DNA from 4 places in the Kocuria sp. 2SI genome. Region 2 is predicted to be linked to each of the others. Evidence: riboswitches for the same ligand, from Rfam matches in the RefSeq annotation. Region 2 holds a riboswitch; each other region holds the start of a gene.
What was found. A riboswitch is a leader RNA that binds a small molecule or an ion and turns the genes downstream of it on or off. The one in region 2 is predicted to bind S-adenosylmethionine.
Positions count from the first base shown of each region.

Region 1: linked by a shared signal. The riboswitch ahead of FFS25_RS00410 (hypothetical protein) and the one ahead of FFS25_RS05810 (bifunctional o-acetylhomoserine/o-acetylserine sulfhydrylase) in region 2 are both predicted to bind S-adenosylmethionine.
Region 3: linked by a shared signal. The riboswitch ahead of FFS25_RS00190 (LLM class flavin-dependent oxidoreductase) and the one ahead of FFS25_RS05810 (bifunctional o-acetylhomoserine/o-acetylserine sulfhydrylase) in region 2 are both predicted to bind S-adenosylmethionine.
Region 4: linked by a shared signal. The riboswitch ahead of FFS25_RS00450 (cobalamin-independent methionine synthase II family protein) and the one ahead of FFS25_RS05810 (bifunctional o-acetylhomoserine/o-acetylserine sulfhydrylase) in region 2 are both predicted to bind S-adenosylmethionine.

Region 1 covers NZ_SCNB01000001.1:91,841-97,230, forward strand. The annotation lists gene FFS25_RS00390 (glycosyltransferase family 39 protein) at 1-433, shown strand, start outside; gene FFS25_RS00395 (succinate dehydrogenase/fumarate reductase transmembrane subunit) at 490-1,302, shown strand; gene FFS25_RS00400 (2Fe-2S iron-sulfur cluster-binding protein) at 1,374-2,066, shown strand; gene FFS25_RS00405 (hypothetical protein) at 2,234-2,656, shown strand; SAM riboswitch class IV at 2,718-2,831, shown strand; gene FFS25_RS00410 (hypothetical protein) at 2,866-3,348, shown strand; gene FFS25_RS00415 (alanine/glycine:cation symporter family protein) at 3,444-4,931, opposite strand; gene ilvD (dihydroxy-acid dehydratase) at 5,073-5,390, opposite strand, start outside.
Region 2 covers NZ_SCNB01000007.1:57,012-62,401, forward strand. The annotation lists gene metX (homoserine O-acetyltransferase MetX) at 912-2,093, opposite strand; gene FFS25_RS05810 (bifunctional o-acetylhomoserine/o-acetylserine sulfhydrylase) at 2,095-3,456, opposite strand; SAM riboswitch class IV at 3,524-3,640, opposite strand; gene FFS25_RS05815 (CPBP family intramembrane glutamic endopeptidase) at 3,709-4,494, opposite strand; gene FFS25_RS05820 (S9 family peptidase) at 4,558-5,390, shown strand, end outside.
Region 3 covers NZ_SCNB01000001.1:43,822-49,211, reverse strand. The annotation lists gene FFS25_RS00205 (ABC transporter permease) at 1-717, opposite strand, end outside; gene FFS25_RS00200 (aliphatic sulfonate ABC transporter substrate-binding protein) at 714-1,760, opposite strand; gene FFS25_RS00195 (ABC transporter ATP-binding protein) at 1,757-2,557, opposite strand; SAM riboswitch class I at 2,556-2,663, opposite strand; SAM riboswitch class IV at 2,779-2,893, shown strand; gene FFS25_RS00190 (LLM class flavin-dependent oxidoreductase) at 2,975-4,390, shown strand; gene FFS25_RS00185 (APC family permease) at 4,533-5,390, opposite strand, start outside.
Region 4 covers NZ_SCNB01000001.1:105,114-110,503, reverse strand. The annotation lists gene FFS25_RS00465 (NADPH-dependent FMN reductase) at 1-91, opposite strand, end outside; gene FFS25_RS00460 (PaaI family thioesterase) at 340-912, shown strand; gene FFS25_RS00455 (cobalamin-independent methionine synthase II family protein) at 1,001-2,194, opposite strand; gene FFS25_RS00450 (cobalamin-independent methionine synthase II family protein) at 2,312-3,523, opposite strand; SAM riboswitch class I at 3,540-3,642, opposite strand; gene FFS25_RS00445 (amino acid permease) at 3,772-5,244, opposite strand.

The DNA of each region.
Region 1 (5,390 bases), on a different contig from region 2:
GGCGGTGCTGAGCGCGGGCCTGCTGGGGCTGTCCGTCCCGTCGCTGCTGGGGCAGAACACATGGGACGCCAAGGGCGGTGACAACTACGCGACGGCATCTGCTCTGGTCGCCCGGAGCGAGACCGTGATCTTCATGGACCGGTCGAACCGCGGCGTCCTGCTCGCCTATCCGCCGGAGCACGAGATCGCCGATCCCATGCTCCAGGAGGACCGGATCAGCGCGGACAACCTCTACGGGCTGAACCGCCCCGGCTACGAGTCCTGGGAGATCGACACCGTCGGCGCCACCTCCGTGGTCTCCAACAAGGAGAACAAGTTCCACGACACCGTGCTGTCCCACCTGCGGGACAACGGCTGCGAGCAGACGCAGGAGGACCGCAGCACCCGCTTCCGGATCACCCTGCTGGAGTGCCCGGCCCCGGCTGCCGGGTAACTCGGCGTCATACCGTCGTCACCTCGGAGGCGCCCCTCGCCCTAGGCTGTTGTCCCATGACCGAGAACCTCCGTGCCGAGACCGAGCGAGTCCTCTCCGCGGTCTCACCTGCCACGCGGCGCACCCTCGAGGAGTCCGCCGGTCGTCTTTGGGCCTGGGCCCTGGAGACCTCCGAGCGCTTCCCGCCCACCCCGGACGTGAAGCTCGCCATGGCCTCCAGCGGCGCCGTGCTCTCCGGGTACACCGTGATCCACATGCTGGGCAATCTGCAGGTCTACCTGGGACGCGGCCGCTTCGACTCCTACGCCCACCACCTGCGCACGCTGGGGGCGCCGGTCCTGCCGCGGCGCACCGTGCTGTGGGCCTTCCGGGTCGTGCTGCTGGCCGATGCGCTGACCCACCTGAGCTGCGCGGCGGTGCTGACCGTGCGCGCCCAGGCCTCCGAGCGCCGTGCTGCCGCTCAGCCCAGGCCGCTGCCGCAGGGTCGTCGGCGCACCCGCTGGCAGAGGCTCAAGCGCTCCATGCGCTCGACCGGCACCGTCCTGGGGCTGTTCACGGCCTTCCACCTGGCGGATCTCACGCTGGGCACGCGGCCGGCCGCCTCGCGCCGTCACGAGCCCGGTGCCGCCTACGACAACCTGGTGGCATCCCTGCGCCGCCCGCCCGTGGCCGGGCTGTACCTGGCCGCCATGCTGGCGCTGGCCGCCCACACCTCCCAGGGCCTGGTCCAGATCGGCAACGACACCGGCTTGTCCGCCCAGCGCGGTGCCCGCGAGCGCTTCGAGCTGGCCGGGCGGCTGGTCGGCACCGGCGTGGCCCTGGGCAACGCCTCCATCCCCGTGGCCGTGCTCCTGCGCCTGGTGCGCTGAGCCGTCCTCCCCCGCACTGCAACACCGCCTTCCGCGACCGGGTCCCGGCGCGAGGGCACCGAAGGAGTCCCATGCGCATCACCGGCACCCTGCAGGTCGAGGTCTGGCGCCAGGCCGACGGCGAGTCCGAGGGCGGTTTCGAGACCCACACCGTCACCGGCGTGAGCCCCCAGACGACCGTGCTGGAGCTGCTCGACCTGCTCAACGAGCAGCTGCCCGAGGGCATGGAGCCGATCTCCTACGACGACGGCTGCCGCGAGGGCATCTGCGGCAAGTGCGGCGTCACGGTCGACGGCGTGGCCCACGGCCCCCAGCTCAACCGGGCCTCGTGCCAGCAGCAGGTTGCGGCCTTCACTGACGGCGAGCGCGTGCGGATCGAGCCGCTGCGCGCAGCCGCCTTCCCCGTGAAGAAGGACCTGTCCGTGGACAAGAAGGCCGCGCTGCGCACCGTGGTCAAGGCCGCCGGAGGCCCCGTGGGCATGAAGGCACTGACCGAGGCCGGGTGCATCAGCTGCGGGGCCTGCGTGGCCGCCTGCCCCAACGGCTCCGGCCAGCTGTTCGTGGGCTCGCTGCTCACCGAGCTCCCCCCGCTGGCCAAGGACGACGACGACCGCCGCACCCGCTCCGGCAAGGTGCTCGACGCCGCCGAGGAGAGCTTCGGGCCGTGCTCCACCCTGGGCGACTGCACCGAGGTCTGCCCCGCCGGGCTGCCGCTGGAGAATCTCTCGGCAGTGGCGAGGGAGCATCTGCGCCGTCGTCGCTGAGTCGCCAGGCCGCGGCGGCGGCCTGGCGCTGCGGCGCCGGAGTGCGCCTCCGGGATTCTTGTAGTTACACGCCTGCGCGCCCCTTAGCATTCGCAGTTGCGAACACTCGGGCGGGGTCATATATTTGCATCAGCAACTCACCTCTCCCGCTCGACCAGGAGTCCACGATGCACCCCTATATCCCGCAGGCTCAGCCCTACGCCTACCCGCAGGCCACCTGGTCCCCGAGGCCCTCCGCGCCCGGCAGCGCCGTCACCGCTCTGGTGCTCACGATCCTCGTGCTGGCCGGTGCACTGCTGCTCTCCCCGCTCACGATCCTGTTCTCGATCGGCGCCGCGTCCACAGTCACGGAGCCCGACTTCGGCGGCACCGCCGATCTGGTCGCTGCCATGCTCGTCGCGTTCCTGCCCCTGGGCGCCCCGGCGATCCTGGGTGCGGCGCTGGCCATCTACCCCCGCATCCGCATGCCGCGCGAGATGTACCCGTCCTCCGGGGTGAAGACTGCCGCAACCGTCTTCCTGGTCTTGCATCTGCTCACGCTCGTGCTCGCCGTCATCTTCGGCGTCCTGCCGCAGGTCCTGGTGCTGTGAGCACGGCACCACCGCGTCATGGGGCTTGTGCTGTCGGAGCCTTCTTGTAATTTCAGGACACGTTCAAGAGCGCGGCCTCACGGGCCTGGCCGGCCGCGCAGCAACCCGAACTCGATTCCCGGGTGCTTCCAGAGCAGAACGGGCCTCAGCGCACTCGCTGAGGCAAGACTCGACGGGGTCGCGCTGCGCGGCCCGGAAGGCAGGACCTCATGTCCGACGCACTGCACCAAGCACTGGAGTCGAAGCGCTCCGATCTCGAGCATCTGCATCCCTACAACGTGCCGCTGCACCTCGCACCGGAGGCACCCGTGGTGCCGCCGCGCACGAACCACCGGTGGATCGACTTCGGAGATCGGGAGGCCCGGGAGTGGAGCAGAGTCCTGTTCCTCCTCCCCCGCAAGGGCCACTCAACGACCGTCATGGCCTGCGCGCACAGCGTGTGGCGCTTCGGCAACCTGCCCAACGTGAACAATGCCCCGGAGGTGGCTCGGGCCGCCCGCGCTCTCGGACACACCCCGGAGAGCGCCTGGGAGATGCTGGTGACGTTGATCGTCATGCGCCAGGACCAGGAGCACGACCCGGATGTCGCCTACGACCTGAGGGTCTGGGCCCTGTGGATCGAGCGCATGAACCACCTGGAGGACCCGATCACAGCGGCAAGGCACTGCTTGAAGGCCGTCGGTCAGCGCTGATCGGGGCCCTCGGCGACCGACCCGACGAAACAGCCCTCCTCCCCGCCGCTATGGCTGGGAGGAGGGCTGCGTCGTCGTTCAGCGGCGGAAGCGGGTCAGGCCTTGCCCACGCGCTTCATCTGCTGGGTCCAGAACGCGCCGGTGGTGATCACGTCGGTGCCGTCCCAGGCATCCAGCCCGGTGAGGCCGGGGATGTCGGAGCCGTTGAAGGTGGGCTCCTCACCGCGGCGGCGCTGGGCCTCGTAGTTCTTCATCACCTTGACGGCGACGGGCGCCAGGAGGATCAGGGCGATCAGGTTGATCGTGGCCATGATCGCCATCATCACGTCGGCCAGAGACCACACAAGATCCAGGGCGACCACCGCGCCGACCATCACGGACAGGAGCACCAGCAGGCGGTAGCCGTTCATCACCGCGCGCGAGCGGGTGAGGAACATGATGTTCGCCTCGCCGTAGAAGTAGTTGCCGATCACCGAGCTGAAGGCGAACAGGAAGATCGCGATGGTCAGGAAGTGGACCGCCCAGGTCCCCAGCTGCAGACCCAGTGCCGTCTGCGTGAGCGAGGCGCCCTGGGCAGAGTCGCCGAAGCTGGGGTTGGACAGCAGCACGATGAACGCCGTGACCGAGCAGACGAGCCAGGTGTCGAAGTAGACGCCCAGGGACTGCACGAAGCCCTGCTTGGCCGGGTGAGAGACGGAGGCCGAGGCACCGGCGTTCGGCGCGGAGCCCATGCCGGCCTCATTGGAGAACAGTCCGCGGCGCAGGCCCTGGACGAACACGGCCATGAAGCCGCCCACCACGAACTCGCGGATGCCGAAGGCGCCCAGGACGATGTCGGCGACCATGCCGGGGACCTCGCCGATGTTCAGGACGACGACCAGCAGCCCCAGCAGCACGTACAGGATGGCCATGACCGGCACGACTGCCTGGGTGACCGCGGAGATGCGGCGGGCGCCGCCGAAGATGATGGAGGCGGTCAGCACGACGACCACTGCGCCCACGATCAGCTTGAAGGGCAGGGCCCCGGCGGCCGACGGGTCGATGTCCAGCGAGCCCGACAGCGAGTCCACGATCGCGTTGGACTGCACCGAGTTGAACACCAGGCCGTAGGTGACGGTGATGATCACCGCGAACAGGATGCCCATCCAGTGCTTCTTGAGCCCGTAGGTCATGTAGTAGGCCGGTCCGCCGTAGTAGCCGGTCTCGCCCTTGCGCTTGTAGAGCTGGCCCAGCAGCGACTCGACGAACGCGCTGGCGCCGCCGATGGCCGCGATGGCCCACATCCAGAACACGGCGCCGGGTCCGCCCACGCTGATCGCGATGGCCACGCCGGCGATGTTGCCCGTGCCCACGCGCGAGGCCGCCGAGACGGTGAACGCGCGGAACGACGAGATCGACTTCTTGCCGTCCGGGTCCTCACCGGGAGGGTCTCGCAGCACCCGGAACATCTCCGGGACGGACCGCCACTGGACCGCCCTGGTCCTGATCGTCAGGTAGATACCCGTGCCGATCAGGATCGCGAAGACGATCCAGCTCCAGATGAAATTGCCGACGCTGCCGACGAGCTCAGTGAGCTGCTCCATGTGCACTCCCGCTTCTCAGAGGAATCTGCCGGAGCGACCACAGGCCGTTCCCAGCAGTTGGTGCAATGTACACCAGCCAGGTTTCCGGCGAGTTGCGGTTGGTGCCCCGACTGCGCACGTGAAGCGCCGAGCTCGAGGACCTCAGTCCTCGACGACCCGCACCGCACCCTTATCCGCCGAGGTCACCATGGAGGCGTAGGCCTTCAGGGCCTTGGACACCTTGCGCTCGCGCGGCTTGGTCGGCTTCCAGGGGGCCTCGCCCTTCTCGGAGCGACGACGCGCCAGCTCGGCGTCGTCCACATTGACGCGCAGGATGCGGTTCTCGACGTCGATCTCGATCTCATCGCCCTGCTCGATCAGGCCCACCGCACCGCCGGCGGCGGCCTCCGGGGAGATGTGCCCGATCGACAGCCCCGAGGTGCCGCCGGAGAAGCGGCCGTCGGTGATCAGGGCGCACTC
Region 2 (5,390 bases):
CCGTCGACCTGCACGGCCAGCCGGTGCCTGCGATCCGCGAGGTCAGGGTGGACCCGACGGCCACCCGGGGATCGGATCTCGACATCAGCCTCCCACCCGGTGAAGCGATGGTCCTCCAGCACGAGCCGCGTATAGGTCTCCAGCGGCGAGTCCACTCCGACGACCGCGAGCGTCTGTCGATGCGGCCAGGTCCAGCAGTGTTCGGGCCGGGGACGTGAGGCGGACCGATCCGTCGGTCCAGAGATCCTCGGCATGGAACTGACTCCGGTGCCCGACAACGCCGCGTCCTCGAGGCCTTGATCCTGTCGAGGAGCACAGATGGATGCCGCCGACATGCCCGAGCCTGCCGGGGAGCCGGAAGTCGTGGAGGATGGCGGCCGTCGTGTGGCTGGCTGCCCAGCCTTCCTGCTGCAGAGCCGGGAGGATCCTCAGCAGACCGGATCTGGTGCGGGGGTCAGGGCGCGAATCGGCGCAGGACCACAGGCCCTTGCCCCAGGAGCAGTACTGCCTCCCCGACAGATGACGCTTCGCGACGCCTGCCGCTTCAGCCTCGGCGGTCGTGAAGACGCGGCCCTGCAGGCAGGCAGGTGGACTGTGACGTGGTCTCGGCATGGCAGACAGTGCAGCGGATCACGGCGCCGACCGATGCGAACGGATCCGCTCCCCGCCGTCGTCGCCCCGGTCCAGTGCCCGAAAGGGCGTCTGTGGAGGCATGAACTCCGTACTTCGGATCTCCATTGTCCGGGATTCCGTGTGGACCGGGGATCTCGTGCGCCCAGTACGCCGAGGGGACGCACAAGGCGCACGGGATCGCCGACGGGACGCATCGGACGTCTAATCCGGCGTGAATCGTGACGAATGGGTCCCCTCGGCGGCGAGGAGGGTCGATGCGTCGCTTCGGTAGGGCCCCCTCAGGAGAGGAAGGCGGCTCGGACCAGCTCGCCGATCTGCTCGTGCTCGATCAGGAAGCCGTCGTGCCCGGCGCCGGAGCGGATGGTGCGGTGGGGGACGTCGCCGGGCAGAAGCCGGGCGAGGTCCTCGGACTCCGAGGGCAGGTAGAGCCGATCCGAGTCGACCGAGGCCACGAGCCAGTCGCAGGTGGTGGCCGCGAGCGCCTGCCTGACGCCGCCGCGGCCGCGGCCGACGTCGTGGCCCATGAGGGCGTCGTTGAGCACCAGGTAGGAGTTGGCGTCGAAGCGGCCCACGAGCTTGGCGGCCTGATGATCCAGGTAGCTCTCGATCGCATACCGGCCCCGACGGCGCCCCGGCAGCGGCGCCCCCGGATCCTCGCCGGCCTGCGCCGCATTGCCGAAGCGCGCGTTGAGGTCCGGTGCCGCGCGGTAGGTGGTGTGCGCGATCCGCCGTGCGATTCCGAGGCCCACGGAGGGGATGACGCCGTCGTAGTAGTCGCCGCCGCGGAAGTCGGGGTCGTTGCGGATCGCCAGGCGCTGCGCCTGGCCCCATGCGATCTGCTCGGCGCTCGAGGCGGCGGTCGAGGCGATCACCGCACAGGCCCGCACCTGCTCGGGGAACGTGGCGGCCCACTCGAGGGCCCGCGCACCGCCCATGGAACCGCCGACGACCAGCCGCCAGGACGCGATGCCCAGCTGCTCGGCCAGGCGCTGCTCGGCGCGCACCGAGTCGCGGATCGTCACCGCGGGGAAGTCCGATCCCCACGGAAGACCGGCCCGCGGGCTGTCCTCCGGGATCAGAGTCGACGGACCCGTGGAGCCGTAGCAGCCCCCGAGCATGTTGATGGCGACCACGAAGAAGCGGTCGGTGTCGATCGCCCGCCCGGGCCCGACCAGTCCGTCCCACCAGCCCGGTGCCTCGGCGGAGACACGGTCGAAGGAGGTGGCGTCCTCGGCGACCCGTCCGCGCGTGACATGGGTGTCCCCGGTCAGCGCATGCGGGACGAGCACCGCGTTGGAGGCGCGGTCGTCGAGCTCGCCCCAGGTCTCGTAGGCCAGCTCGACATCGGGCAGCACGGCCCCGGATTCCAGCCCGAGGTCGCCGATGCGGGCGCGGCGCAGCAGCCCCTCGGTGCGGAAGGGCTGCTGCGAGCGCGCGGTCGTGCTCTGGATGGCGGTCACCTCAGACCGATCCCCCTGCGCCGCGCGCCTTGACCGCGGCGAAACCGAGCTCCAGGTCCGCGAGGATGTCGTCGATGTGCTCCAGTCCCACGGACAGCCGCACGAACCCCGGGGCGACGCCGGCGGCCAGCTGCTCCTCCGGGGAGAGCTGAGCGTGCGTGGTGGAGGCCGGGTGGATGACCAGCGAGCGGACGTCACCGATGTTCGCGACGTTCGAGTGCAGGCTCAGCGCGTCCACGAAGGCCTGGCCGGCCTCCGAGCCGCCGTCGAGCACGAAGCCGAGGATCGAACCTGCGCCGCCGGGGACGTACTTCTGCGCACGCTCGTGCCACGGAGAGGACTCGAGCCCGGCGTAGGACACGGATTCGACGCCCTCGTGGGCCTCCAGCCAGGTGGCGACCGTCCGAGCGTTGGCGACGTGGCGCTCCATGCGCAGCGACAGCGTCTCGATGCCCTGCTCGATCAGGAAGGCGTTGAACGGGGAGATGGAGGCTCCCATGTCCCGCAGCAGCTGGGTGCGGACCTTGAAGGCGAAGGACACGTTGGCCCCGAACGGCCCGTTCTCGCCGAAGACCTCCCCGAACACGACGCCGTGGTAGGACTCGTCCGGCTCCACGAACCCGGGGAAGCGCTGCGGGTAGCGGGTGTAGTCGAAGCGCCCGGAATCCACGATGAACCCGCCCACCGAGGTGCCGTGCCCGCCCAGGAACTTGGTGGCGGAGTGGATCACCACGTCGGCGCCGTGCTCGAACGGCCGCAGCAGGTACGGGGTGGCGATGGTGTTGTCCACCATCAGCGGCACCTCGGACTCGTGGGCGATCCGCGAGACCGTCTCCAGGTCCAGGACGTCGTTGCGCGGGTTCGGGATGGTCTCCGCGTAGAAGGCCTTGGTACTGGGCCGAACGGCATCGCGCCAGGCCTGGGGATCGTCCGGATCGGAGACGAACGTGGTCTCGATCCCGAGCCGCGACAGGGTGTGCTTGAACAGGTTGAAGGAGCCGCCGTACAGCGACGGGCTGGCCACGATGTGATCGCCCGCCCCGGCCACGTTGAGGATCGCGTAGGTGGTGGCGGCCTGCCCGGAGGAGACCATGACGGCCGCGGTGCCGCCCTCCAGGGAGGCGATGCGGTTCTCGACGACCTCGGTGGTGGGGTTGGTCAGGCGGGTGTAGATGGGCCCGACCTGGCTGAGTCCGAAGCGACCGGCAGCGGTCTCGGCATCCGGGAAGACGTACGAGGTCGTCTGCTGGATGGGCAGCGCCCGGGCGCCGGTGACGGGATCGGGCTCCTGACCGGCATGGATCTGGCGGGTCTCGAAGCTCCATCCCTGAGGGGCGGAGGGGGTGGGCTGCTGTGCTGACATGTCGGCGACTCCTTGTCTTCCGGGGCCGCGGACCGAGGTCCGACGGACCCGTCGGACCGGGTGCCGTGACCCGCGCTTGCCGTGTACGCGTCGGCGCACCGGCCCGGTCCTCACCCAGGGCACCCCACCGCGGAAGGAGGGTTGCCGGCCAGCTAGCTGGGGCTTGTCGCTGGCTCTCGTGACCTGATTCCCATTCTCGGACGAGCGAGGCTCCGGCGCAAACCCGGGTTCCGTGGCCTGTGGAGCGCTCCGTCAGAACAGCAGGGGCCCGGCTAGGAAGCCGACGGCGTCCAGCAGGAAGTGGGCGATGATCAGCGGCATCACGCGTCCGGTGCGGCGGTAGAGCCACAGGAACACCAGCCCCATGACCACGTTGCCCAGCGCCGGACCGACGCCCTGGTACAGGTGGTAGCTGCCTCGCAGAAGGGCCGAGCCGATCAGCACGGCCGGCCACGTCCATCCCACCCGCAGCAGGCGATCGGCCAGGAACACGACGACGATGATCTCCTCCACGAGCGAGTGTCGCACCGCCGAGGCCAGCAGCAGGATGACCTCCCACCAGGAGGTCCCGCCCGCGTTGGTGACGATCTCGGCGGTGATCCCGAGCTGGCGGCCCGCCTGGTACAGCGCCAGGGTGCCCAGTCCCATGACGACGAAGAGCAGCGTCCCCAGGCCCAGATCTGCCAGCGGGGCTCGGCGGTCCAGGCCGATCCGGTGCAGCAGCCCACGCAGCTGACCGGCCGAGCCCGCCAGCAGATAGAGCGCCAGCAGCGGTGGAACCAGAGCCAAGAGGATCCCGAGGCTGCGGCGCAGGACGTCGAACAGGGGGAAGCCGCTCTGCGGCGCGTTCATGGAGGCCGTCGACTCGGCGATCGAACTGGTGGACAGCGTCTCGGCGAGGTTCAGGACGGACCACAGCGCGCTGGCCCCCAGCGAGACGCCCAGCACCAGCAGGATCTGCAGCCACAGATCGGCTCGCTGGGAGCCGAACGACGGCTGGGCTGGGGCCTGGGAGAGGTGTTCGGTCATGGGCTCCATTGTGGGCCAGGGGCACGACGGCAGCGGCCTGTGCTGTCGGCGCCGGTTCCTACGATGAGCGCCATGACCTCCCAGCACCCGGATCCCTCCCCCGCTCCTCCCGAGACGCCGCGCCGCGACCACGTCCGCGAGTTCCACGGCGACTCCTTCCAGGATCCGTACGAGTGGCTGCGGGAGAAGGACTCCCCAGAGGTCATCGCCCATCTGGAGGCCGAGACCGCCTGCGCGGAGGCCGCCACCGCCCAGCTGGCCCCGCTGCGCGAGCAGCTCTTCCAGGAGGTCCGGACCCGCGTGCAGGAGACGGACCTGTCGGTGCCGTGGCGGCGCGGCGACTGGTGGTACTTCACGCGCACCGTGGAGGGCGGAGAGCACTCGGTGCAGTGCCGCGTCCCGGCTGCTGAGGAGGGGTGGGAGCCGCCGCAGATCGTGGCAGGTCAGTCCCTGCCCGGCGAGCAGACCCTCCTGGACGGCAACGCCCGGGCGCAGCCGCACGAGTTCTGGTCGCTGGGCGCCTTCGACATCACCCACGACGGCACCCGGATGGCCTGGGCCGAGGACACCACCGGGGATGAGCGCTTCACGGTGCGCGTCCACGACTTCGCAGCCGACCGGACGCTCGACGACGAGATCCCCGAGACCTCCTACGGCGCCTTCCTCTCGCCCGCCGGAGACGCCGTCTTCTACACCGAGGTCGACGACTCCTGGCGGCCGTGGCGCCTGCGCCGGCACGTGCTCGGGACCCCGCTGGAGCAGGACATCACCATCGCCCAGGAGGACGACCCCGGCCTGTGGCTGGGGGCCGAGCTCTCCTCGGACCGGCGCTGGCTCGTGCTCGAGGCCGGGTGCTCCGAGTACTCCGAGGTCTCGATCCTGCGCATCGAGGAGGCCGGCGAGCA
Region 3 (5,390 bases), on a different contig from region 2:
CTCGGCGGCCACCAGGAACAGCCAGGCCTGGGCCAGGGCCAGGCGCAGGCCGGAGATCACAGAGGGCATGACCGCCGGCAGCTGGACGGTCAGCAGCAGGCGCAGACCGGAGAAGCCGAAGGACCGGGCGGCCTCCACGAGATGGCGGTCGACCTCCCGCAGAGCGGCCGAGACCGTGGTGAACACGGGGAAGAACGCGCCGATGGCCACCAGGGTCACCTTGGAGTTCTCGCCGATCCCGATCCACAGCAGCAGCAGCGGCACCCACGCCAGCGACGGCACCGCGCGCAGCGCCCCGATCAGCGGCGAGCCCAGGGCGCTGGCCCAGGGGGAGAGCCCGATCAGGGCGCCCACGGCCAGCCCGAGCAGCGAGCCGATCACGAATCCGACAACCACGCGCTGAGTCGAGATCCCGATGTGGGTCCACAGCGCCCCGTCGGCCAGCAGCTCGCCACCGGCCTGCAGGACCGCCAGGGGACGCGGCAGCTGCACCGGGGAGAACGTGCCGTTCGTGGACAGCAGCTGCCACAGCGCGAGCAGTGCCACCGGCAGCAGCAGGCCCAGGCCGAGCCGGGCCCAGGGGCTGCGCAGGATGGAGCCCCGCGGGGCGGGGGTGCGGACCGAGCGCTGCGAGTCCGGACGCTGGGAGCCGGGACGGTCGGAGCCCGCGGGCTCCGGAGCCTCGGAGGCTGGTGCGGAGGTGGTCGTGACGCTCATGCGCTGTGCCCTTCGATGATCTCGGCCGCGCGCTGGGCGCTGGCCTCCTGCGCGAACCGCGCGTCGAGGATGGTGTCGATGGCCTTCTGGACGGTCTCCAGGTCGGGGACGTCACCGGTCTCCACGAGGATCGGGGCGATGCGCTCGAGGACCTCGAGCTGGTCGTCGCCGGGGACCGGGTCGATGTCCAGGTGCGTGCGCTCCCAGACGCGGGCGGCGGTGCCCCGGTCGATGTCGGACTCGCGGGCCAGGATCGCGATGCCCTCCTGGGGGTTCTCCAGCGCCCAGGCGCGGGCGTGGGCGTAGACGTCCACGACCATCTGGGCCCCGCGCGGGTTGATCTCCAGGAACAGCTCGCGGGCGTTGAGGAAGCAGTAGGTGTTGAAGGCCAGGTCGCGCTGGAACAGCACCGCCCCGTCCTGCTCGGCGCCGGCCATGATCGGGTCGAGCCCGGACCAGGCGTCCACCTGCCCGCTGGTCAGGGCGGAGCGGCCGTCGGCGTGCTGGAGGTTGACCACGGTGGTCTCGTCGAAGCCCATATCCGCCGCCGACAGCGCCTGCAGCAGGAAGAAGTAGGGATCCGTGCCCTTGGTGGCCGCCACCGACCTGCCGCGCAGATCCTCGACCGAGCGCAGGGGCGAGTCCGCGGTGCGTACGAGTGCTGCCCACTCCGGCTGGGAGCAGATGTCGATCGCGCGGATGGGGGAGCGGTTGGTGCGCGCCAGCAGCGCGGCCGAGCCCGCGGTCGAGCCGATGTCGATCGCCCCGCCGCGCAGGAACTCGTTGGCCTTGTTGGACCCGGCCGAGAACGTCCAGTGGACCTCCTGGCCGTCCTCTGCGGCGACGGTCTCCAGCCAGCCCTTCTCGCGGATGATCAGCGACAGCGGGTTGTAGGTCGCGTAGTCCAGGTAGATCTCGGTGTCCGAGCCGGCGGCCATGCCGCGGCCCGGGCCCTCGCCCTCCATGACGCACCCGGACAGGGGCGCGGCGGCGGCCCCGGCGGCGGCCAGGCCCAGCAGGCGACGACGCGTCAGCCCGCTCATGCCTCCACGCCCAGCAGGCCGAGCAGGTGCGTGCGGGCCTGCGTCAGCTCGGGATCATCGCGGTGGCGCGGTCGCGGCGAGTCGACCGTGAGGATCTCCTGGATCCCTGCCGGCCCGCCTTCCGGCGGCGTCCCGAGCACGACCACGCGGTCGGAGAGCACCAGGGCCTCTTCCACATCGTGGGTGACCACCAGCACCGTCGTGGGATCTGCGGCGTGGATCTCCAGCAGCAGGTCCTGCATCTTCAGACGGGTCAGGGCATCGAGCGCCCCGAACGGCTCGTCGAGCAGCAGCACCTGCGGATTGCGCGCCAGCGCCCTGGCCAGCGAGGCCCGCTGGGCCATGCCGCCGGAGATCTCCGACGGGCGGTCCTCGGCATGCTTCGTCAGCCGCACCAGCTCGAGCAGGTGCGCCACGCGCTGCTCGGCCTCGCGGCCCCGGACCCCGCGGGGCAGCCCGAGCGCCACGTTGCGGGCCACCGTGCGCCAGGGCAGCAGCCGCGGCTCCTGGAAGCCCACCGCGCAGCGCGGGTCCAGGCCGTGCACGGGCGCGTCGTCGATCAGGACCCGGCCGGCGGAGGCCGTGCCGAGACCGGCCACCGCGCGCAGCAGGGTCGACTTGCCGCAGCCCGACGGGCCCAGCACCGAGACGATCTCGCCGGGGCGGACATGGAAGCTGACGTCGGCCAGGACATCGCGCTGGAGGCCGCCGGAAGAGGGGAAGGACTTGCCGACGCCATCGAAGGTCAGGGCGGCGGCATCGACCGTGCTCAGGGCGGACGGGGGCGCAGAGATCATCACATCACTCCATCGGTCCTGGCATTAGCACCTTGTGCCGCGTAATGGACGGCACTGGTTGCTGCGGCGTCGACGAGCCAGGTCTCTCGGCCGCTCCGGATGGGAACCGGGGTCATTCAATGCCCTGGTCCGGGGAGACAGCAAATCGGAGGACGAGCGGGGCAACGCACGGGACGGGCTTCGCACCGTCGCCTCAGGTGTGCATAGGATGACGCTCACACGATCAAGAGTTCCGGCCCACAGCCCTGGCTGGCCGGACGGCAACCCTCTCCCGTAGCGGGGTGCCCCAGGTGAGGATCGGGCCGCTCGCTAGACCGCGTGCGGCAAGTGCGGCGCATGCACGCGCTGGACCCGCAGGTTGGCCGCGGCATGAGCGGCGCACGGGGCGCGGGTCTGACCCCTCAGGAGCAGCCTCCCATGGCCAAGCGGATCTCCCTGAACGCCTTCGACATGACCTGCGTGGATCACCAGAGCTTCGGGCTGTGGCGCCACCCGCGCTCGCGGGCCACGGAGTACAACACGATCGAGTACTGGACGCACCTGGCCCAGGTGCTCGAGCGGGGCCGCTTCGACGCCCTGTTCCTGGCCGACGTTGTCGGCATCTACGACATCTACCGCAACTCGGCCGCCCCCTCGATCGCCGACGGCGCGCAGGTCCCGGTCAACGATCCGTTCATGCAGATCTCCGCCATGGCCGCGGTGACGAAGAACCTCGGCTTCGGCGTGACCAGTGCGGTCACCTACGAGCAGCCGTACACGCTGGCGCGCAAGTACGCGACGCTGGATCACCTGACCCGCGGGCGCGTGGGCTTCAACGTGGTGACCTCCTACCTGCCTTCGGCGGCCGAGAACCAGGGTCTGCCCACCCAGATCGAGCACGACGAGCGCTACGAGATCGCCGAGGAGTTCCTCGACGTCTGCTACAAGCTGTGGGAGGGCTCCTGGGAGGACGACGCCGTCGTGAAGGACGTGGAGCGCGGGATCTACGCCGATCCGGCCAAGGTCCACCCGATCCAGCACCAGGGCAAGCACTTCACGGTGCCTGGTGCGGCGCTCACCGAGCCCAGCCCGCAGCGCACCCCGCTGATCTTCCAGGCCGGGGCCTCCTCGCGCGGGCAGGCCTTCGCGGGCAAGCACGCCGAAGCCGTGTTCATCGGCGCCCTGCGCCCGGACCTCACCCGGTACATGACCGACCGGATCCGCGACAAGGTCGAGGCCGAGGGCCGTGACCGGGACGACGTGAAGATCTACGCGATGCTCTCCGTGGTGGTCGATGAGACCGACGAGAAGGCCCAGGCCAAGTACCGCGAGTACCAGAGCTACGCCAACCTGGAGGCCTCGCAGGCCATCATCGGCGGCTGGTCCGGGCTGGATCTGTCCACGTTCCAGGAGGACGAGGTCCTGAACTACGTCAAGACCGAGGCCATCCAGTCCTTCCTCACGCCGTTCACCATGCAGGACGGCACCAAGCAGTGGACGCGCGAGGAGATCGCCCGCCACTGCGCGATCGGCGGCATGGGCGATGTGGTCGTGGGCTCCCCGCAGACCGTGGCCGATCAGCTCGAGACCTGGATCGACGAGGGCGGCCTGGACGGGATCAACCTGGCCTACCACGTGTCCCCGGGCTCGTTCGAGGACTTCGTGGAGCAGGTGGTCCCGGAGCTGCAGAAGCGCGGGCGCTACCGCACCGACTACGACGGCCCCACCCTGCGCGAGAACGTCTACGGTGCAGGGCAGACCAAGGTGCTCGACACCCACCCGGCGGCCAAGTACCGCGGGGCCTACATGGGCAGGCCGTCCACGGCGGACACCCCGGCGCGGGATCTCGGCTGAGGGCTGGGGAACGGCAGCTGGCAGAGGCCCTGGCCCTTCCGAGGGCCTTTGCCATCACTGGCAGGGATGCAGTGGCGATGTATGCGTCCAGAAATTCAAGCTGCGGTTCCCGAGGATTGCGTCCGCAGCCCTGCGCGGAGCCTCACGTCACGTGCACGAACGGGCGGTCCTGCTTGCGCGCCACCGCCCGGCGCAGGACCTCGTGCACGGCCGTCGCCGTCTGACCGCGGCCGAGGAGCAGGAAGCGCAGGGAGTTCACCAGCGGCGAGCCGTCGGACCACTCGAGGTAGAGGTGCGACGGCCGCCCCGTCCGGTCCCGGACGGCCAGGGCCACGCCGGCCAGGCAGGTGGGCACCGACGAGCCCTCTGCGCGCAGGACGCGGTGGCCGTCGATCTCGTGGGCACTCACGCGCAACCGGTCCTCGAAGTCCGATGGATCGCGCAGGGTCACCTCCACGAACAGGACGCCGTCGGCCGAGGGAAGGCGATGCCATTCGCGCTCGTCGCGCAGCTTCTCGGCCAGGTCGGGGTCGCTGAGCAGGAGCTGCTGGGCCTGGGCCCCTGCTGCGCCCAGCTGGGTGCGCGGCCGGTGCGCGATCAGCCGCACCGTGCGTCCGCGGCAGCCGCGCAGCCAGGCCAGCGAGGTCTGGTCGAAATCGATGCTGCGGATCCGCAGCTCCGAGGCCCGCCAGACCCGCGAGGCGAACGACGCTGCCAGCAGGGCTGCGATGAACACGAGGGCCACGTGGAGGCCATCGGGGCGGCTGATCATGTTGTCGGCGGTCGTGTAGGCGATCACCACGGTGATCGCCGCGAATCCCACGGCGGCGCGGCGATGCCCCCGCTTTCCCGCCGACAGGGTCGAGGCGAAGGAGGCCGAGAGCATCAGCACCAGCACCCCGGTCGCGTAGGCCCCGCCCTGCGCATCCACGTCGGCGCGGAAGACCGCCGTGACGACCAGGGCGGCAGCCAGGATCGTGAGCACCAGCGGCCGCGGAGC
Region 4 (5,390 bases), on a different contig from region 2:
TGGCCGAGGAGAAGACCGGGAGGTCGAAGTCCTTGAGGCTCACGAGCTCGAACTCGGCACCGCCCTTGGCCTGGGCGTGGCGCAGGACCACTCGCCCACGGAGGCGCCGGCCTGCCCGTCACGAACGCTTCCCACGATGATGCCGATCTTCACAGCTGTCTCCTTGAGGTCTCCGCGCGGCCGGGGGGCGACCGCAAGTGCGTGACACATCATCCGCTTTGTGCGTCTGCGCTGTTCAGGGGCGATGCCGTGAGTCGGCTCACGGGGCGAACTCGGCTACCGTGTGGAGCGGATCACACGCGGCGCCGCTGCGCCGATCGCACAGCCCCAGGAGATGTCATGACCGCTCCCCATCAGCAGCCCGCCGAGGATCGGTCCCCGGCAGCCCACGAGGATCCCACCCCGCCCGATGCGCGCCGCGTGACCCCGTCCTCGCAGCGGATCGCGGAGGGGGCGCAGAAGCTCTCGGAGTCCGGCATCCCGCAGGCCCTGGCAGATCTGGCGCAGGCCTCGGACAAGGCGGCCGCGCTCAACGCGCACGGCGGCGAGCTCTGCGAGAAGCTCGGCATCGAGTACCTGGAGGCCTCGGCCCAGCGGGTGGTCGCGCGCATGCCGGTCGAGGGCAACCGCCAGCCCGTGGGCCTGCTGCACGGCGGGGCCACGATCTCGCTGGCCGAGTCGCTGGGCTCCATGGGGGCCTTCATCCACGGTGCGGGGCTCGGGCGCGTGGCCGTGGGGCTCGAGGTCAGCACCACCCACCATGCCTCCGCCCGCAGCGGCTGGGTCATCGCCACGGCGGAGGCGCTGCAGCTCGGGCGCTCGATCGCGACCTACGAGGTGGTGGTGCGCGCCGAGGCGGACAATCGCCGCATCTCGACCGTGCGCATCACCTGCTTCCTCAAGGAGCTCTGACCCCCTCTCCTTCCGCCGAGTGGATCCCCAGTTGCGCTGTTCTGCCTCTCAGCGCAACTGAGTATCCACTCGGCGTGTGCGGGGAGGCTCAGAAGAGGCGGGACGAGGCGATCTCGGCGCCCTGGGCCAGTGCCTCCAGCTTGGCGGCGGCGATCTGCGGGTGGATGCGCCCGCCCAGACCGCAGTCGGTCGAGGCGATCACGCGCTCGCGACCCACGACCGAGGCGAAGCGCTCGATGCGCTCGGCCACCAGCTCCGGGTGCTCGACCACGTTGGTCGCATGGGAGACGATGCCCGGGATGATCAGCTTGTCCTCGGGCAGGGAGACGTCCTCCCACACGCGCCACTCGTGCTCGTGGCGGGCGTTGGCGGCTTCGAAGGAGAACGCGCCGGCGTTGATCTGCAGCATGGTGCGCACCAGGTGCTTGAACTCCAGATCTGTGGTGTGCGGGCCGTGCCAGGAGCCCCAGCACAGGTGGAACCGGACCTGCTCGGCGGGGATGCCCTCGAGCGCGTAGTTGATCGCCTCCACGCGCTTGGCCGTGAACGCCAGGTAGTCCTCGACCGACGGCTCGGGGTTGACCTGATCCCAGTTCTCCGCGATCGAGGGGTCGTCGATCTGCACGATCAGCCCGGCGTCGGTGATCGCCCGGTACTCCTCGCGCATGGCCTCGGCGCACGCCTGCAGGACCTCGTCCTCGTCGCCGTAGTGCTTGTCCTCCAGGCGCGCGCACGACCCCGGCGAGAGTGAAGCCAGGTAGCCCTCGGATGCGCCCGTGGTCTCCAGCGCGCGCTTGAGGTTGGCGATGTCCCGGGCGACGGCCTCCTGGCCGACATAGCGGATCGGGCCCACGAACTCGGGGAACGGCGGCAGATTGCCGGTCGAGATCCCGCTGGAGGGGTCGGTGTAGGCGTCCTGGAAGCGCTGTCGGTCACGACGGTCGCCGAAGCTCGTGAGCCGCACCTGACCCGGCTCGGAGCGCACCGCCGTCTGGCTCCAGAGATCGACCGAGCCGGGGCCCAGCCCGTCGAGGCGGTCGAAGATGTAGTGCCACCAGGCGCCGTAGTCGGTGTCCTCGGACATGGCGTGGCCGTACTCGCCGTCGTTGACGACGTCGATCCCCAGGTTCTTCTGGCGCTGGACGACGTCGACGACAGACTCGGTGAGCAGCTGGTCGTAGTCCTGTCCGCCGGTGCGGGCGCGGTTAGCCTCGATCAGCTGATCGGTGCGCGGCAGGGAGCCGGCGTGGGTGGTGAGGATGCGATTCTCGGAGCGGTGCATGAAGAGATTCCTTTCTGCGTGAGATGGGTATGCGGCCACCCCGCCGAGTGGATACCCAGTTGCGCTGTTCAGGCAGGTAGCGCAACTGGGTATCCACTCGGCGGTGGGGAGGGGGGGTCAGAAGAGGCGGCTCGAGGCGATCTGCGCGCCCTCGGCCAGTGACTCGAGCTTGGCCATGGCGATCTGCGGGTGCAGACGGCCGCCCAGCCCGCAGTCGGTCGAGGCGATGACGCGCTCGCGGCCCACGACGGAGGCGAAGCGCTCGATGCGCTCGGCCACCAGCTCCGGGTGCTCGACCACGTTGGTGGAGTGCGAGACGACGCCCGGGATGATGACCTTGTCCTCGGGCAGCCCGGCATCCGCCCATTCGCGCCACTCATGGCCGTGACGGGCGGAGGCCGCCTCGAAGGAGTAGCCTCCGGCGTCGATCTGCAGCAGGGGCTCGATCAGGTGCTTGAGCTCCAGGTCGGTCGTGTGCGGGCCGTGCCAGGAGCCCCAGCACAGGTGGAATCGGATCTGCTCCTGCGGCAGCCCGCGCAGCGCGTGGTTCAGCGCCTCGATCCGCAGCTGGATGAAGGAGCGGTAATCCTCGAGCGAGGGCTCCGGGTTGATCTGGTCCCACGACTCGGCGATCGAGGGGTCGTCGATCTGCACGATCAGCCCGGCGTCGACGATCGCCTGGTACTCCTCGCGCATGGCGTCGGCGCAGGCGTAGACGAGCTCCTCCTCGGTGGCGTAGTACTCGTTGCTCACTCGGGCGCAGGAGCCGGGGGACAGAGCGGCGATGAAGCCCTGCTCGGCGCCGGAGCCCTCGAGCGCGGACTTGAGGTTCGCGATGTCCGCCTGCACGGCGTCGTGGCCGGTGTAGGTCAGCGGCCCGGTGATCTTGGGCTGGGCCACCCGCTTGCGGGCGGTGAGGATCCCGGAGGACTGATCGGCATAGGCCTCGGCGAAGCGCTGCCGGTCGCGGCGATCGGCGAACGACGTCAGCACGATGTTGCCCGGCGAGGAGCGCTTGGCGCCGGCGTTCGGGTCCCAGCGGTCCTCGTCGGAGGGGCTCAGCCCGCCCAGGCGGGAGAACGAGTAGTTCCACCAGGCGCCGTAGTCGACGGAGCTGGACATGGTGTGGCCGTACTCGCCGTCGTTGACGATGTCGATCCCGATCTCGGACTGCCGGGCGACGATGTCGCGGACGCCCTGCTGCATGGTGGCCACGAGCTCCTCCCACGAGATCGTGCCGGCCTGGTAGGCCTCGTTCGCGGCCAGCAGCTCGGGGGTGCGGGGCAGGGAGCCCACGTGGGTGGTCTGGATGCGGTCGGTGTTCAGCATGCGCGAAGGCACGTCCTTTCCATCGGTCCTGGCGGGAGCACCTCTGCGCTGGGGACGGATCCCCGCATGGTTGCTGCGACGTCTTCGAGCCAAGGTCTCTCGGTCGCTCGTGATGGTGACGTCGATCATCCTGCCATGCCGAGGACGTCGCACCCAACCCACGAAAGCCGTCGAGTGGATCCCCAGTTGCGCTGTTCGCCCGAACAGCGCAACTGGGGATCCACTCGGCGGGGTGGGGGAACGGAGGGTCAGCGGGGCATCGCTGCCGGGTCGTCGAACTCCTCCGGGGCGCGGAAGCGGGTCACGCCGCGGCGCTTGGCCAGCACAGCGCCGATGATCCACAGGAGAGCGAACAGGCCCGCCGTGAGCAGGATCTGCTGACGCACGCCGGGCACCGTCATGCCCAGGATCACGACGGCCACCATGCCCGCCAGCGCCACGTAGGACAGCACCGGGTAGCCCCAGGCCCTGAGCACGAGGTCGCGGCCCTCGCGCTCGGCGCGGCGGCGCAGCACCAGGTGGGAGACGATCGTCATGGACCAGATGACGATCAGGGTGGAGCCCACGATGTTGAGCAGGATGCCCAGGATCTCCTCGGCCCACAGGTAGTTCAGCCCGACCGTCACGAAGCCGAAGGCCACCGCGGCCACCGGCACGCCGCGGGGGTTGGTCCTGCTCAGCGCGGCCGGTGCCAGGCTGCGGTGGGACAGCGAGAAGATCATCCGCGAGGCGCCGTACAGGTTGACGTTCAGCGACGACAGCAGCGCGACGGTCACCACGACCGCCATGATGGAGGCGACGGCCGGAAGCCCCGCGGTGTTGAGCACGGCCACGAACGGGGAGGCCAACAGGTTCTCGTCGTTCCACGGCATGGCCAGGACCATGATGGCCACGGAGCCCATGTAGAAGATCAGGATGCGCCACACGATGGTGCGGATCGCCCGGCCCACGTTCTTCTCGGGGTCCTCGGTCTCGGCCGCCGCCACGGCCACGATCTCGATGCCGCCGAAGGCGAAGGCCACGATCAGCAGGCCGGCGGCCACGCCTCCGATGCCGTTGGGCATGAAGCCGCCGTGGGCGGTGAGATTGGCCAGGCCGGGCGCCTCGGCCGTGGGCAGCAGGCCGATCACGAACAGCCCGCCGATCACCAGGAAGACGACGACGGCGGCGACCTTGAGCAGCGAGAACCAGAACTCGAACTCGCCGAACTGCCCCACGCCGATGAGGTTGATGGCGGTGAAGATGATCATGAAGATCAGCGCGAGCAGCCACTGCGGGGCGATGGGCCAGGCGGAGACCAGGATCTGGGCGGCCGCGGTGGCCTCGGCGGCGATCACGATGATCAGCTGCACCCACCACAGCCAGCCGACGGCGAAGCCCGCGGCCGGGCTGACGGCTCGGCCCGCGTAGACGGAGAAGGCGCCGGAGGTGGGGTGATCGGCGACCATCTCGCCGAGCATGCGCATGATCAGGATGATCAGGAACCCGGCGACGACGTAGGACACGAGCACCGACGGCCCGGCGGCGGCGATGCCTGCCCCCGAGCCGACGAACAGGCCTGCGCCGATGGCCGAGCCGAGGCTCATCATGACCAGGTGGCGGCCCTTCATGTGGGCCTTCAGGTTCGAGTCCTGCGGGCCGTCTGCCCCGGGCGCTGCGGGAGCGGTGGTGCTCTGCGAATGGCGTCCGCGACTGGTCGCGGGCGAGGATCCGGAACCCATGGGGGCCTCCTGGTGGTGAGGGCGCCGGGGGATCGGCCTTGGGCGCCTGTGCTGCACGTCACAATCTGATGGCGACACACTAGGCCACCCCGAGGGCGAGTTCCGGGCCTCCGCGGAAGCCTTCGCGAGCGTCGGACGATGCGCCC